Regions from separate parts of the Clostridium intestinale genome, predicted to be linked through region 1. Evidence: riboswitches for the same ligand, from Rfam matches in the RefSeq annotation. Region 1 holds a riboswitch; each other region holds the start of a gene.
What was found. A riboswitch is a leader RNA that binds a small molecule or an ion and turns the genes downstream of it on or off. The one in region 1 is predicted to bind cobalamin.
Positions count from the first base shown of each region.

Region 2: it holds a riboswitch for cobalamin, as region 1 does, so the genes downstream of both, cbiQ (cobalt ECF transporter T component CbiQ) here and P8F83_RS17370 (sirohydrochlorin cobaltochelatase) in region 1, are expected to answer to the same signal.
Region 3: it holds a riboswitch for cobalamin, as region 1 does, so the genes downstream of both, cobT (nicotinate-nucleotide--dimethylbenzimidazole phosphoribosyltransferase) here and P8F83_RS17370 (sirohydrochlorin cobaltochelatase) in region 1, are expected to answer to the same signal.

Region 1 is NZ_CP121166.1:3,376,274-3,381,432, forward strand. It holds gene P8F83_RS17360 (precorrin-8X methylmutase) at 1-464, opposite strand, end outside; gene P8F83_RS17365 (cobyrinic acid a,c-diamide synthase CobB) at 472-1,803, opposite strand; gene P8F83_RS17370 (sirohydrochlorin cobaltochelatase) at 1,819-2,649, opposite strand; cobalamin riboswitch at 2,767-2,951, opposite strand; gene P8F83_RS17375 (nitrite/sulfite reductase) at 3,000-4,550, opposite strand; gene P8F83_RS17380 (Gfo/Idh/MocA family protein) at 4,649-5,159, opposite strand, start outside.
Region 2 is NZ_CP121166.1:2,357,158-2,362,316, reverse strand. It holds gene P8F83_RS12370 (4Fe-4S dicluster domain-containing protein) at 172-1,500, shown strand; gene P8F83_RS12365 (BMC domain-containing protein) at 1,502-2,050, shown strand; cobalamin riboswitch at 2,118-2,303, shown strand; gene cbiQ (cobalt ECF transporter T component CbiQ) at 2,598-3,428, shown strand; gene P8F83_RS12355 (energy-coupling factor ABC transporter ATP-binding protein) at 3,441-4,262, shown strand; gene P8F83_RS12350 (energy-coupling factor ABC transporter permease) at 4,289-5,041, shown strand; gene P8F83_RS12345 (energy-coupling factor ABC transporter substrate-binding protein) at 5,041-5,159, shown strand, end outside.
Region 3 is NZ_CP121166.1:34,144-39,302, forward strand. It holds gene P8F83_RS00145 (Cof-type HAD-IIB family hydrolase) at 1-691, shown strand, start outside; gene P8F83_RS00150 (Cof-type HAD-IIB family hydrolase) at 692-1,525, shown strand; gene P8F83_RS00155 (pyridoxal phosphate-dependent aminotransferase) at 1,518-2,582, shown strand; cobalamin riboswitch at 2,606-2,788, shown strand; gene cobT (nicotinate-nucleotide--dimethylbenzimidazole phosphoribosyltransferase) at 2,912-3,958, shown strand; gene cobU (bifunctional adenosylcobinamide kinase/adenosylcobinamide-phosphate guanylyltransferase) at 3,955-4,515, shown strand; gene cobS (adenosylcobinamide-GDP ribazoletransferase) at 4,517-5,159, shown strand, end outside.

The DNA.
Region 1 (5,159 bases):
CCTACAGGTGCTCCAATTATAAACTTAGGATTAGCTTTTCCCTCTTCATATAAGCTCTTTAGATTAAACATTGCTGTAGGTGCATTTCCAAATACGTAAAACTCTACTCCTTCTTCTGATGCTTTAGCTACAGCTGCCATTGAACGAGTTATTTTTTCTTCCTTAGCTTTTTTAGCTACTTCTTCAAGAGATACATAAGTTATGACCTCACACCCTAACTGTTTTAGAGCTTTTTTATTTATACCAGCTGCAATCATGTTTGTATCTGTATATATTTTCACTCCACTTTTAAGAAGTTTTTTAGCTTCCTCTATAGCACCGTCTCTTATATAAACTAAATCTTTATATTCAAAATCTGCTGATGTATGGATAACTCTTTTTACTATAGAAAGTTCTTCCTCAGTAAAGTTATGAGTTCCCATCTCACTCCCTATTATTTCAAAACTTCTTTGCTCTATTTCCATTGGATTCTTAATGTACTCCACGACTCTTCTCCTTACAACTGTTAATTATTTCTTTAAGAAACTCTATATTTGAGAAAAAATGAATATGAGCATATGCTCCTAAAGTATTTTTCTTAATATATCCACATTTCCAACTTTTCAAGCTTCCATCATAAGCTCTTTTCTCTAAAGTATAAACCTTCTCTTCATCAGAATTTATAGTTGATTTATGAAACTCATGTGCTCTTACTTTTAATGCTCTTCTTATTAAGGAGTTTTCTTTAACATCTATAAAGGTGTATCCAAAGTTATTTAGTTTATCAGTCATAACTGATTCTCCTTTAAATACTCCAACCATTTTCTCCCCTTCTATTTCTTCCATAAGGTACATAAGGCCTCCACACTCTGCATAACAAGGCAGTCCGTCTTCAAGCTTATCTTTAAGACTTCGTATGAAGCTTGTATTTTTAGATAACTCTTCTCTAAAAACCTCTGGATAACCTCCACCTATATATATGAAGTCAAGTTTATCAGGCAACTTTTCATCCTCTAAAGGTGAAAAATACTTAATCTCTCCTATTTCCTCTAAAAGTTCTATATTCTCCTTATAATAAAATGAAAAAGCCTTATCCCTAGCTATTCCTATTTTTAGTCCCCTTTTTCTTAGGTGAAAATTATCATTAAATCTTTCTGTTTCTACTAAACAGTTAAGTAATCTATCAACATCAACATTATCCTCTATAAGCTCTGCTATTGTGGATATTTTTTCATCTAAATCATCTACTTCTGAACTTTGAACTAATCCTAAATGCCTTGATTTTAATGATATTCTTTCATCTTTAGGTACATATCCTAAAAGCGGTACATCTATCTTTTTATCGAATATAGTTTTTAATAATGAATAATGACTTTCAGTTATATTATTGAGTATTATTCCTGCAAAGTCTGTTCCTGAAAACTCTAATATTCCACTAACTTCAGAAACAAAGGTAACACTTGAAGCTCTAGGGGTAAGCACTAAAATCACAGGTATATCTAAAAGCTGAGATACATGTGCTGTTGATGCTTCTGAGGTGCATCCCATACCATCATATATTCCCATTACACCTTCTATTATTCCGATTTCTCCTCTGCCTCTTGAATAAACTGCTTTAAGCCCATATTCTCCTTGCAAAAAATAATCAAGATTTCTAGAAGGATTTCCTGTTACCTTTTCATGAAAAGCTGGGTCTATATAGTCTGGTCCAATTTTGTAAGGTGCAATATCATATCCTTTATCTTTAAGTAATCTCATAAGACCTAAAGTAAATGTGGTTTTTCCTCCACCTGAACAGTTAGATGCAATTATTATTGATTTCATAAGGACCTCCTTATTTTAATTCATAATTCCCTTTTTACTTTCACCCATTCCCTCATATTTACCATTTATAGCTTCTTCTAGATGCCTTAAATATATATTTCTAATTTCTTTATATTCTCCTAAACCTTTAAATATCTTTTTAACCTCTATGCCTTCCTCTTTGAGTCTTAGATACCAAGATTCCTCTTCCTCAGAAAATATATCATTTTTAGCATGGTCTCCTGCTACCAAAAGGAATGGTGTTAAATTTATTTCTTTAACATTATATTTTTTTAAAGTCTTAATTACCCCTTCTATAGATGGATAACCTTCAACAGTTCCTACAAATGCATTATCATAATCTAGTTCTCTAAACCTATTTTGAAGACAACCATAACAGGAGCTTGCTGGATGATTGGTTCCGTGTCCTACTAATAGAACATTCTCTCCCTTTGGCATAACTTTTTTAAGCTCATCAATTAAATCATCGTAATCTAAATTAACTTCTTCTGATTGGAAGTATAACAAAGGTCGTCCTATAATCAAATTCTTAAAGCTCTCTTTATAGCTATTTACAACTCTCTTTATATAGTCATATTCTTCTCCTGGAATTATATGAAGCGGTTGTACAACAACTTCATCATATCCACATAACTTGAGACTCTTTAAGGCTTCTTCTGGTGTCATTACATTCATATCATATTTATCTTTTAAACTTTTTATTATCATATGTGAGGTAAACGCCCTAAAAATATCATATTCATTTCTATATTTTTCCTCTACTTCTTTTTCAATAACCACTATGGTTTTATCTAAGGTATCTAAGTGGGATGTTCCAAAACTTGTAATTAAGATTGCTTTTTTCATTACTTCAACTCCTATAAAAAAACCTCTATCCATTTGGATAGAGGTAAAAGTGCAAGACAAATATAATGGTAATATAATTCCACCTATTCTTATATCACTTTCCTTCCCTCCGAAGGATTAGCTATAAAAAATTAGGCAGGTCTCCTGACTTAGGGTTCATCCTCCTTCTTCCTTCCCAGTAAAACCAGTGGATCATTAGAATTCGTCACCCTTTACAGTAGCGGGGGCTGTAGAGGCTTTTAACCTCTTTCCCTTTTAAATTTATTTCCCAGGAAATAAATACCATAACTTCTCTTGTTATTCTGTTAATGAAATTATATCTCAAAAAGCAAACTTATACAAATACTTTCCTACACTAAAAATTTATTTAACACTTGCTTAAATTCATCTTCACTTTCTGTAATAAAGGCTTCAAATTCTGCTCCATTAAGCTTAACAGCCTTATCTAATTCTAATAAAAATTCCGGTACCTTATCTTGAAGTATGTCACCATAATAGTCACCTATTCTAGTTTTACCTTCACCTAGATCACCTTTAATATGAAGTTCAAAAACATTTTTAGGTCCATCTCCAACTCTTTTCATCTTTCCGCAAAAACCTATATTCCCAACTTCATGAACCCCACAAGAATTAGGGCATCCTGAAATATGTACTCTTGGAAGTAAATCTTCCTTTACACCCTCAGCCCTAAACATCTCTATCATCTCATTTAAAGTTTTTTGTCCATTTAAAACTCCCATTTGGCAGATAGGTGTACCAATGCAAGCAACAGATTGTTCTAATCTTGTTTCTCCACCTAACCCCTCTGTAAGACTAACTATTTTTTCTGCTTCTTCCCCATTTAAGTTTCTTATATATAAACCTTCCTCCATAGTAAGTCTTATTTCAACATCATCCATATTTTCTATTTCATCTATAAGAGTTTTTAACACAGATAATTTTAGTTGTCCTCCTACTGGATGGAAGTATACGCTATATAAGCCTTTTTGTTTTTGAGCTATAATTCTCTTATTATTTATTGTAATTTCCTTACCTTCTTTTGTTAAATCTTTTATCTCCAAGTCTAAAGGCAAGTTCTCAGCTTTCTTAACTTCTTCTAAATGTTTTTTATAACATTTTATAAAATCATCTTTACCCATTCTGTCTAAAATATATCTGACACGGGCTTTTCCATGATTTTTATAATCTCCTTCAGCCATAAATAAATTAGTTATAGCCTCAACATGATATAAAATATCTTTTGGTTCTATTAGTTCTCCAAGTTCTACTCCAAGCTTTGGATTTCTTCCTAATCCTCCACCTATATACACCTTAAAATATTCCTTACCATCTACTTTAACTGCCAAAAACCCTTGATCTGTCACAGTTGCATGTGAGGCATCTTTATCATTGCTTGAAAAAGCAACCTTAAGCTTTCTAGGCAATTTATAGCTAGTAATCTTCTTCATAAAATGTTTATTAACAGCCATAGCATAAGGCGTTACATCAAAAGCCTCGTCTATATCTACCCCAGATAAAGGAGAAATAGCTACATTTCTTGGAAAACTTCCCCCAGCTCCTCTTGTATAAATTCCATTCTTTAAAGCCTCAACCATTACTTCACATATACCATCTATATCAAGTCCATGTAATTGTATAGCTTGCCTAGTTGTAAGGTGAATCCCTTCTAAATCATATTTGTTTGCAAAATCATAAACTAACTTAAGCTGCTCTTTAGAGGCTATCCCCGACATAATTCTAAGCCTAATCATAAATTCCTTTCCACTTCTATGGGCGTAAACCCCCATACCACCTGAAGCCTTTTTAAAATCTGCTTTATTCATTTCTCCATTTAAAAACTTATATCCTAACTCTTTAAAAACCTTAATCTCTTCTAATAAATCACTATTTAAATTATCCATATAATCCACCTCTTAATACTGTTTACAATACAAACAAAGTATACTCTTTACCCTTTTATAAGTAAAATAGGATTTATTAATGATGTGGATAAAAATTTCTAATGCTTATTGTCCTCTTCTATTTTCATCACAATCTTTTCACATATCTCATGAGTTATTAACGAATCTTGTATAGATGGACTCGGGATCTTATTATTTTTCACACAATCTATAAAATGAGCTGCTATTTGATAAAATCCTCTTTTATATAACGTTGGTTCCCAATCACCAAATTTAGATAGGCTTTTATTCTTATCATGTAAATGCCAAGTCTCTACAAAATTATCTACTATATATTTATTCCCAGCAGTCATGTATTCTACTATTTCTTCAGTAATTCCATTGTTTCTATTCATTATTCCGATAGCTGTACATCCATCTCCAATCAATTGAATTACTACATTGTGAAGCATTCCTTCTTTCTTTAAATATCTAACCTCTAGTTCCTTAACTTCTCTATCTAATAAAAACCTTAAGGTATCCACAACGTGAACAAAATCCTCCACAATAAATCTTCTAGTATTATCAGGAAGACAAAACCTATTTTTTTGAATTATTATTATATCTGCT
Region 2 (5,159 bases), 1.0 Mb from region 1:
GAGTACTTAATATTACTAACTGTCAACTTTAAATTTGTGCTACAATACCCTTAAATAGACAATTTGAAAACGTTATACACTTTAGTGCTGTAGAAATCCTGTAAGGATTTCATTAAAGTCATTAATTAACAACGTCGTGGCATAAAAGAATTAAGGGGGGGAGTACAAACTATGAATCTTTTAGATAAAGTAAAAGATGCAGGAGTTATTGGTGCAGGAGGGGCAGGATTTCCTACTCATGCAAAACTATCTGGGAAGGCAGAATTTATACTTTTAAATGGAGCCGAATGTGAACCTTTATTAAGGGTGGATCAGCAGCTTATGAAAATCTATCCTAATGAAATAATTAAGGGGTTTGAAGCTGCTAGAGAATTAGTTTCAGCAAAGAAAGGAATTATAGGTGTAAAAGAAAAACATAAAGAGGTAATTTCTATTTTGAGAAATAGAATAATTGAACTTAACCTTAATGAAAAGATTGAGGTTAAAGAACTTCAAGATATCTATCCAGCTGGAGATGAACAGGTTTTAGTTTATGAATTAACAGGACGAGTTGTTCCTGAGGCTGGAATTCCGATTCAAGTAGGATGTGTAGTTGTAAATAGCGAAACTTCACTAAACATTTATAATGCATCACTTGGAAAATCAGTAACCAGAAAATATATAACTGTTTCAGGTGATGTACCAAGTCCAGTAACAGCTTGTGTACCAGTTGGTACTAAGATAATGGATGTATTAAAACTTAGTGGGGTAACAGATTTTGATGATTATGCAGTTATTGATGGTGGACCTATGATGGGCCCAGTTATGAAAAATCTAGATGGATATATTACTAAGAAAAACAAGGGTTTTGTAATACTTAAAAAAGAACATTCTTTAATACGTAAAAAATCAACAGAAATGAATCAAGCTAGAAGAGTAAATAGAGCTTCTTGTGAACAATGCAGAATGTGTACAGATATGTGTCCACGTTATCTTTTAGGACATGATACACAGCCTCATAAAATGATGAGAGCGATGGCTTATAATCTAGAGAATGTAGAAGGGCAAAAGAATGCTCAGCTATGTTGTCAATGTAATTTATGTGAGTTATTTTCTTGCCCAGCAGGACTTTATCCTAAGGCCTCTAATGTATATTTTAAAGAAAAGCTTTTTGAGCAAAAGATTAAGTATAGGCCCATCAAGGATAAGTTTGAACCAAGAAAGGCCCGTCAATATAGATTAGTACCAAGTAAAAGACTTATTGCAAGACTTGGATTAAAAAGTTTTGATAGACCTGCACCTTTTATAGATGGTTTTGTTGAACCTGAAGAGGTACATGTACTAAGAAGTCAACATGTTGGTGCGCCAGCAACTTCAGTTGTTCTAGTAGGGGCCCATGTTGAAGCAGGTGATTTGATAGGTGATATACCAGAAGGCAGTTTAGGTGCACCTATTCATGCAAGTATATCAGGAACTATAACAGAAATCACAAATGACTTTATATCTATAAGGAGGAATTAATATGGCTAACGCAATAGGAATAGTTGAATTTACAAGTATATCAAGAGGTATTTTTTCCTCAGACCAAATGGTTAAGGTTTCTGATGTTGAGATAGTTACTGCAAGTTCCACATGCCCAGGAAAATATATTGCAATAGTTACTGGAGATGTTGAATCTGTTAAGGAATCAGTAAGTGTTGGAGAGAAAACAGCAGATGAGTTTTGGATTGATTCAATAATTATACCAAATGTAAGTCCTCTAGTTTTTCCAGCAATTACTGGGGCAACAATGCCAGAGAAAGTTCAAGCTTTAGGGATAATTGAAGCTTTTTCAATAGCTAACATGGTAGTTGCAGCAGATAAAATTTTAAAATCTGCAAGTTTAGAACCTATAGAACTTAGGCTTGGTACAGGACTTGGAGGGAAATCCTACTTTACTTTTACAGGTAATGTAGGAGCAGTAGAAGTAGGGATAGAAGCAGGGAAAGCTGAGATGGAAGAGAAGGGTTTACTTGTTAATGCTGAAGTTATTCCATCACCATCTGATAGACTTATTCAAACTCTATTTTAAATGTAGTATTGATTTTTCAGCATAATAATGGTATTCTTACCATGATAATATTGGAATCTATTAGTAAATTTAATAATGAAATATAGGTTTAATCAGTAACGTGATTGATTAAAAGGGAATCAGGTGAAAATCCTGAGCTATCCCGTAGCTGTATTAAGGGAGTTTAGGTACAAGATGTCACTTAAGTTTTAGGGAAGACGTACTTAAATTATGATCTTTGAGTCAGAAGACCTGCCTATATTTTTGACTAAAGTCTCTACGAGCGATGGAGGAGTCATAATAAATATGTACTTAATATACTTATATGGGTATAGTTTTTTGTTGTGTCCTTCTAACTTTGAGTTAGGAGGATTTTTTTTACACATTATTGCTGTAGAAGTCTTTTAAAGACTTCATGATGGGTTTAATTAATTTACTTGTTTCTGTACATGTTATTTTGGAATGAAGATACAATATTATTAGTATATAGATAAGGGGGAATTTAAGTATTTATGAATAGAGTTAAGGCTTGTAGAGTAGATGAAATAAGATTCAAAGGAGTCATTAGGTGGGAAAAAACAATATCTTAAGGAAAAAAAGTAATAAAAGAATAAGACATAAACATGGAGAAAATATTTCAATTGATTTTTATGCTTATGCTTCAAAAATGAAGCATTGGAACTCAAGCTTTAAGATACTTTTTTCAATTGCCATGATAGCTATGTGTATTTTATTAGATAATCCATACGTATCTGTTTCAGTAATTTTGGGGATGGACTATCTTACTATTATAAAAGGTGGTCTTTCTTTAAGAGATTATCTATCGGTACTTATGATTCCTATTGTTTTTATTTTAATAAGTATTTTTACCATAAGTGTGGATATTTCAAGAAATCCAATAGGAGAGTACAACCTTTACTTAGGTGTTGGGTATGTGTTTACTTCAAAAGAGATGCTTACAAAAGGGGTATTTTTACTTTTGAAGATTTTAGGAGCCATAAGTGCTCTTCAAATGATGTCACTTTCTACTCCATCTTCAGATATCATATATGTACTTAGAAAGGCCCATGTTCCGAAACTTATTATAGAACTTATGAATATGATTTATAGATACATTTTTGTTTTGATGGATGTATCAAGTAAAATGAAAAATTCAGCAGAGGCCCGTCTTGGGTACTGTGACATCAAAACCTCTTATTATACCTTTGGAAGGATTGGGAGCAACATGCTGATTGTTTCTTTTAAGAAAGCAAATGCATATTATGATGCCATGGAAGCAAGGTGTTATGATGGAGAACTTATATTTTTAGAGGAAGAAAAGAAGTTAGATAAAAAGCTAGTGTTTTGGGCATTTCTCTTTATAATTTTTTTAGTTGGACTTTGGAGTTTTACAAAATAAGAGGAGATTTTTATGAAGAAAGTAATATTAAAAATAGATGATTTACATTACACCTATGGAAATGGAAAAGTTGCTTTAGAGGGAATAAATCTAGAGGTTCATGAAGGAGAAAAAATAGCCGTAGTAGGCTCTAATGGTTCTGGGAAATCAACTTTTTTCTTAAACATGAATGGGGTATTCATGGCTGATGATGGAGAAATAACATATAGAGGTACCATCATAAACAAGAAAAACATGAAAGAATTAAGAAAAAATATAGGGATTGTTTTTCAAGATCCTGATAATCAGATAATAGCATCTACTGTAAAATCAGAAGTCGCTTTTGGGCCCATGAACCTAAAACATTCAAAACAAGAGGTGATAGATAGGGTGCATCAGGCCCTAGTGTACATGAACCTATTAGATTTTCAAGATAGGCCTCCTCATTATTTAAGTGGAGGAGAAAAGAAAAGAGTAAGTATTGCAGATATAATCGCTATGAAACCTGAAATCATAATTTTTGATGAACCTACAGCATCGTTAGACCCTGTAAACTCCATAATGCTTGAGGAAGTTTTAGATAAGCTGAGATTAGAAGGAAAGACCATGCTGATATCCACTCATGATGTTGATTTTGTTTATAGATGGGCAGAAAGAGTTGTTGTTTTTTCTGATAGAAAAATAATAGCTGATGGTACACCTATAGAGATATTTAAGGATCAAGAAGTTTTAAAAAAAGCAAACCTTAAAAAGCCAACTATGTTAGAGGTGTATGAACTACTTTTAGAAAAAGAATTATTAAAAGATGAAAATCTCTATCCTAAAACAGTTCAGGAATTAAAGAATATTTTTTAGATTAAGAAATCAAGGGGGTTAATAATATGAATAAAAAAGAAAAGAAGTTTATAATTATTGCGATAGCATTTGCAATAATTTTTGGAATAACGCCAGCAGCTAATGCTATGCATATAATGGAAGGATACCTTTCACCAAAGTACTGTATTTTATGGGGAGTTATAAGTCTTCCATTTTTAGTTTTAGGGTATATTTCACTTAAGAAAACTATAGCAGAAAATAGAAGGTCTATAACACTTATTGCAATGGCAGGAGCCTTTGTTTTTGTGCTTTCATCTTTAAAAATTCCATCAGTAACAGGAAGTTCTTCTCATATGACAGGTACAGGTCTTGGTGCTATTTTATTTGGACCAAGTGTAGTTAGTATTCTTGGAATAATTGTACTTTTATTTCAAGCTATATTACTTGCTCATGGTGGTTTAACAACTCTTGGTGCTAATACTTTTTCTATGTCTATAGCAGGTCCATTTCTTGCTTATGGAATATATAAATTATTTCAAAAATTAAAGGTTAATAAACACTTCTCAATTTTTTTAGCAGCGGCATTAGGAGACTTATTTACTTATTGCGTAACAAGTATTCAACTTGCAATTGCATATCCATCTGAAACTGGTGGAGTTTTAGCATCAGCAGTTAAATTCCTTGGAGTGTTTGCACCTACTCAGATTCCACTTGCAATTATTGAGGGAATCTTAAGTGTAATTATTATCATAGGCCTTGAAACATATGCAAAGTCAGAGTTAAAGGGTATAGGGTTTTTAAAGGGGAGTGAGAAATAATGACAAAAACTAAGAAAAAAGTTATCATACTATTACTTATTACAATACTTATTGTTCTTGTACCATTATTTATTTTAAAAGGTGCTGAATTTGGAGGCTCTGATGATGCTGGGAGCCA
Region 3 (5,159 bases), 1.3 Mb from region 1:
AGGAAGGCCTATACTTGGAATAATGACTTATCTTAAAGAGTTGAATTTAATAGGAGAAGATGAGTATGCTATAGCAGATAATGGAGCAACTGTATATAATACTAAGGACTTTTCCTTGATTCATGAAAGAGCTCTAACTGGTAAGGATATAAAATATATTTATCCATTTATGAAAAAGTACAATACAGAAATAGAACTTCATGTCCCAGAAGGTGGATTGGTTGAAAAGGATGCTGGCACTGTGTTCCCTAAAAAAAGAATGCCCTATATGGAATTAAAAACAATAGATATCCTGAAGGATGTTAAGGATGAAGATAAGATATTAAAGCTTTTAGTATTTGGTGAGTCTCATGTAATAGAAAGCATGTACTCTAGTATACCAGAGGAACTTATAGAGAAGTATACAGTTGTTAGGGCTTTAAATCATATGTTTGAGTTTATGTACAAGGGTTCCACAAAGGCATCTGGAATAGCTGTTTTGGGGAAGCACTTGGGAATAAAGAGAGAAGAAATTATCTCAATTGGGGATGAACTTAATGATTTAGATATGATAGAGTATGCAGGACTTGGGGTTGCTATGGGAAATGCTCGAGAAGAGGTCAAAAATAAGGCTGATTTCATAACTAAAAGTAATGAAGAAGATGGAGTAGCTTATGTTTTTGAAAAATTTTGTTTTGGAAGTGAGATTTAAATGTATAAGTTAGTAGCTGTAGATATTGATGGTACCTTACTAAATGACAATAAGGAGTTAACTAAAGAAACAAAAAGAGCTATAAATGTAGCTGCAAAACTGGGAGTCAAAGTAGTAATCACCACGGGGAGAATAATACAATCAGTAAAAGAACTGATTGAGGAATTAGGCTTAGAGGGTGAAGAAGAGTATGTAATTGCTAATAACGGCTGTACAATATACAACACAAGAGATTATTCTCTAGTTTATGAGAAGAGTCTTAAAGATAAAAATCTTAAAGAGGTTTATAAAAAGTATAAAAGAAAAGAGACTGTTATAGAAGTTCATACTTTAAATGGAATATTAACAGAAGATATAAGTGAACATAGGTATCAAATTAATAGATATCCTGAGATGGAAATACTTCAAAAAGATTTTCAAAAGGATAAAATAGAGGATCAAAAATTAGTAAAGATTTTAGTTAAAGGTGATGAAAAATATATAGAAGAACTAACCAAAGTAGTTCCAAGGGAATTACATGAAAAGTATGCAATTGTAAGAAGCTTGGATCATTTACTAGAATTTATGTACAAGGGTTCTAGTAAAGCTAAAGGATTAGAAGTTTTAGGAGAGATTTTAGGAATAAAAAGAGAAGAAATAATAGCAATAGGTGATGGCACTAATGATTTAGAGATGATTGAATATGCAGGACTGGGAGTTGCGATGGGAAACGCGAAAGAAGAGGTTAAAAAAGTAGCTAATTTTATAACAAAGAGTAATGAAGAAAATGGAGTTGCTTATACTATAGAGAAATTTATACTTAATGATAGGGAAAGGAAGGGCAAAATTGGCTAATAAACATGGTGGTGATATTTACACAGATGGTGTTTTAAAAGGAAGGCAAATATTAGATTTTAGCTCTAATATAAATCCATTAGGAGTACCAGGGAAATTTAGAGAAGCTTTAGATGAAATTTATAAAGAAGTAGTTAGGTATCCAGATTACAAATATAGAAAGCTTAAGGAAAGTATTATTACTTATGTAAAAACATATTATGAGACTAATTTGGATATGGATGAAATAATTTTAGGTAATGGTGCTTCGGAGGTTTTGGATTTATTTATATCTTCAGTTAAAAGCATAGGAATTATAGTTCCATCTTTTGTAGAGTATGAGGAATTTGCTTTGAAACATGATAACAGAATTACTTTTGTGCCTTTAAGTGAGGATTTTAAATATAACTACTCTTCAATAAGAAAAAGTCTAGAGGTCTTAGACGGAATAATAATAGGAAATCCGAATAATCCCACTGGAAATCTGATTGATAGAAAAGAATTTATGGGTTTATTAGAATATTGTAAAGAGAATAATAAAAAAGTAATTGTAGATGAAGCTTTTATAGAGTTTTGTGATGAAGAGAACTCCTTAGTTAACTTAGCTAAAAAATACTCTTGCTTATTTATTGTAAGAGCATTTACTAAGTTTTTTGGAATGCCCGGTGCTAGGCTTGGATATGGAATTTCTAGCAATAAGGAACTACTAAAGAAGTTTTCAAATTCTCAACTTCCGTGGAATATAAATACATTAGCTGAATTAGCACTACAAAAGTCCTATGAGGATAGGGAATACATAAATAAAAGTAAAGAGTGGATAAAAGAGGAGCTTCCTTATATGCTAACTAAGCTTAAAGATATTAGTGTAATTAGCAGAGTAATACCAACAAGCTGTAATTTTGTTTTATGTGAGTTAAAGGGTATTGATGAAAATAAATTATATGAAATTATGCTAGAAAAGGGAGTACTGATTAGAAAATGCTCTAATTTTAAAGGACTTAATGATAATTTTGTAAGATTTGCAATAAAGTCAAGAGAACTAAATAATATACTTTTGGATTTGTTGCGAGAATTATAGTTAATATGATATTATAAAAGAAAATTTAATAGTTATTCTATGGTGCCTTTTCAAAAGGTTAAAAGGGAAATGGGTTAAAAGCCCATGCAGCCCCCGTTACTGTATTGAGGATGAAACCTATATGAACCACTGAAGTGAGAGCTTCGGGAAGGATAGGGAGTAGGAAGAATCAGAGCCAGAAGACCTGCCATAGAAAGTAAGGTTTATTTTTCGGGAGGGAAAAGATGCCACGGGATATTGATTTTTAGTAGTTAAGTAGTTAACTATTTATTTTCATACATTAAACCAGTGGGATTATCACTGGTATTTTTTATTTTGGGGGAATAATCATGGGATTAAATTTAGAGGCAATGAAAGAGGCAAAGTTAAGATTAGATAGGCTTATAAAACCTGTAGGAAGCCTTGGAACTTTAGAGGAAATAGCTATAAAGTTTGCTGGTATAACAGGAAGGGTTAACAATAAGATAAATAAAAAGGGGATTGTTATATTTTCAAGTGATAATGGGGTATGTGAAGAAGGTGTGGCATCTGCTCCTCAGACTGTAACAGCTATGCAGACTATAAATTTCTTAAGAGGAATAACGGGTATAGGTGTTTTAGCAAGGGTGAACAATTGTGATTTAAAGGTTATAGATATAGGAATAAAAGAGGACATAAACTATCCAGGGCTTATAATTAAAAAAATAAGAAAAGGAACTTCTAACATGGCAAGGGGAGAAGCTATGACTAGAGATGAAGCTGAAAGAGCCATAAATATAGGAATAGATATTGTGAGGAAATGTAAGGAAGAAGGTTATGATATCATAGGCACTGGAGAGATGGGAATAGGGAATACAACATCTTCATCTTCCGTATTAATAGCTCTTACTGGATGTTCAATAGATGAGGCAGTAGGTCGGGGAGCTGGTCTTCATGATGATGAATTTTCTCATAAAAAGAAAGTTATAAATAGAATACTGGAGGTTAATAATCCTAAAAGTGAAGATCCACTAGATATACTTCATAAGGTTGGAGGATTTGATATAGCGGGAATGGTAGGACTGTATTTAGGTGCTAAAAAATATAAGATGCCCATTGTGATAGATGGATTTATATCAGCTGTAGCAGCTCTTTTAGCTTATAGAATTGATAGTGAGGTTAGGGATTACATGTTTCCTTCACATATATCTAGTGAACTAGGATATAACCTAACTATGAAGGAATTAGGATTAAATCCAATATTGAATTTTTCAATGAGATTAGGAGAAGGATCCGGATGCCCATTTGCTATGCATATTATAGAAAATTCTCTAGCTATAATCAATGAAATGGGAACTTTTGAAGAAGGAAATGTGGATATAAAAAACTATGAACATTATTGGAGGGAAGAAGCATGATATTGGTTACTGGAGGAGCTAGAAGTGGTAAATCCTCATTTGGTGAATCCATCTTAAAAGATGTGAATAGGGTTTTATATATAGCTACATCTATTCCAAAAGATGAAGAAATGGTTGAAAGAGTTAAAAATCATAGAGAAACTAGAAATCAGAGCTGGGATACCCTAGAAAGTTATAAAAATTTAGAGGAGCAGCTTAAAGAGGGATATACAGGAATAATGGTTGACTGTATAACTATAATGGTTACTAATTTGCTCTTCCATGGAATGGAGTCTTTTGAGGAAGCGGATTTTAAGAATATTGACTTTAGAAAAAAAGAAGAGGAAATCATAAAAGAAATAAGTTTAATGGTAAAAAGCTTTAAAGAATATGAACTTAAAAACACTACCAAAATAGTTCTAATAACTAATGAAGTTGGAGCTGGATTGGTTCCTGAATATAAGCTCGGAAGAGAGTTTAGGGATATAGCTGGAAGAGTTAATCAATATTTAGCTAAAGAAGCTAAAGAAGTTTATTTTGTTGTAAGTGGTATTCCTATGAAGATAAAAGGTGAGTAGTATGAAAAACTTTATTTTAATACTTCAATTCATGACTAGAATTCCTATAAATATAAACCTTAAGGTTGAGAGAGAAAATTTTCAAAAAGGTGTGGCTTATTTCCCTTTAGTAGGTTTAATAGTAGGAGGATTAGAGGCATTAGTTTATTATGTGTCAGCTAGGATTTTTTCAGTAAGCATAGCTAGTTTTTTTGCTTTAGTTACTCATATAGTTGTTACTGGAGCTATACATATAGATGGATTTGGAGATACCATAGATGGAATATTTTCAGGACGAAGTAAGGAAAAGATTCTTGAGATTATGAAAGACTCTAGAGTAGGAACCTTTGGTGCAGTAGGAATTATACTACTGATACTAGGGAGGTTTATAGCCATTAAAGATATGCCTTTTGATACTGCAATAACAGCTATAGTTTTAGCACCTATTATAGGGAGAACCTTTGTAACTTTTCTTATGTATAAAAGAAAATACGCTAGAGAAAAAGAAGGGTTAGGAGATTTATTTATAGGGGTTTTAGAGAAAAAAAGTTTTTTAATTGCTCTTGTTATAGGATGTATTTTAACTTTAGTAATAGCTAAAGAACGTGGAATTATTTTATTGATAGCAGGTTTTGGAGTAAGTATATTATTTAGAAACTATGTAG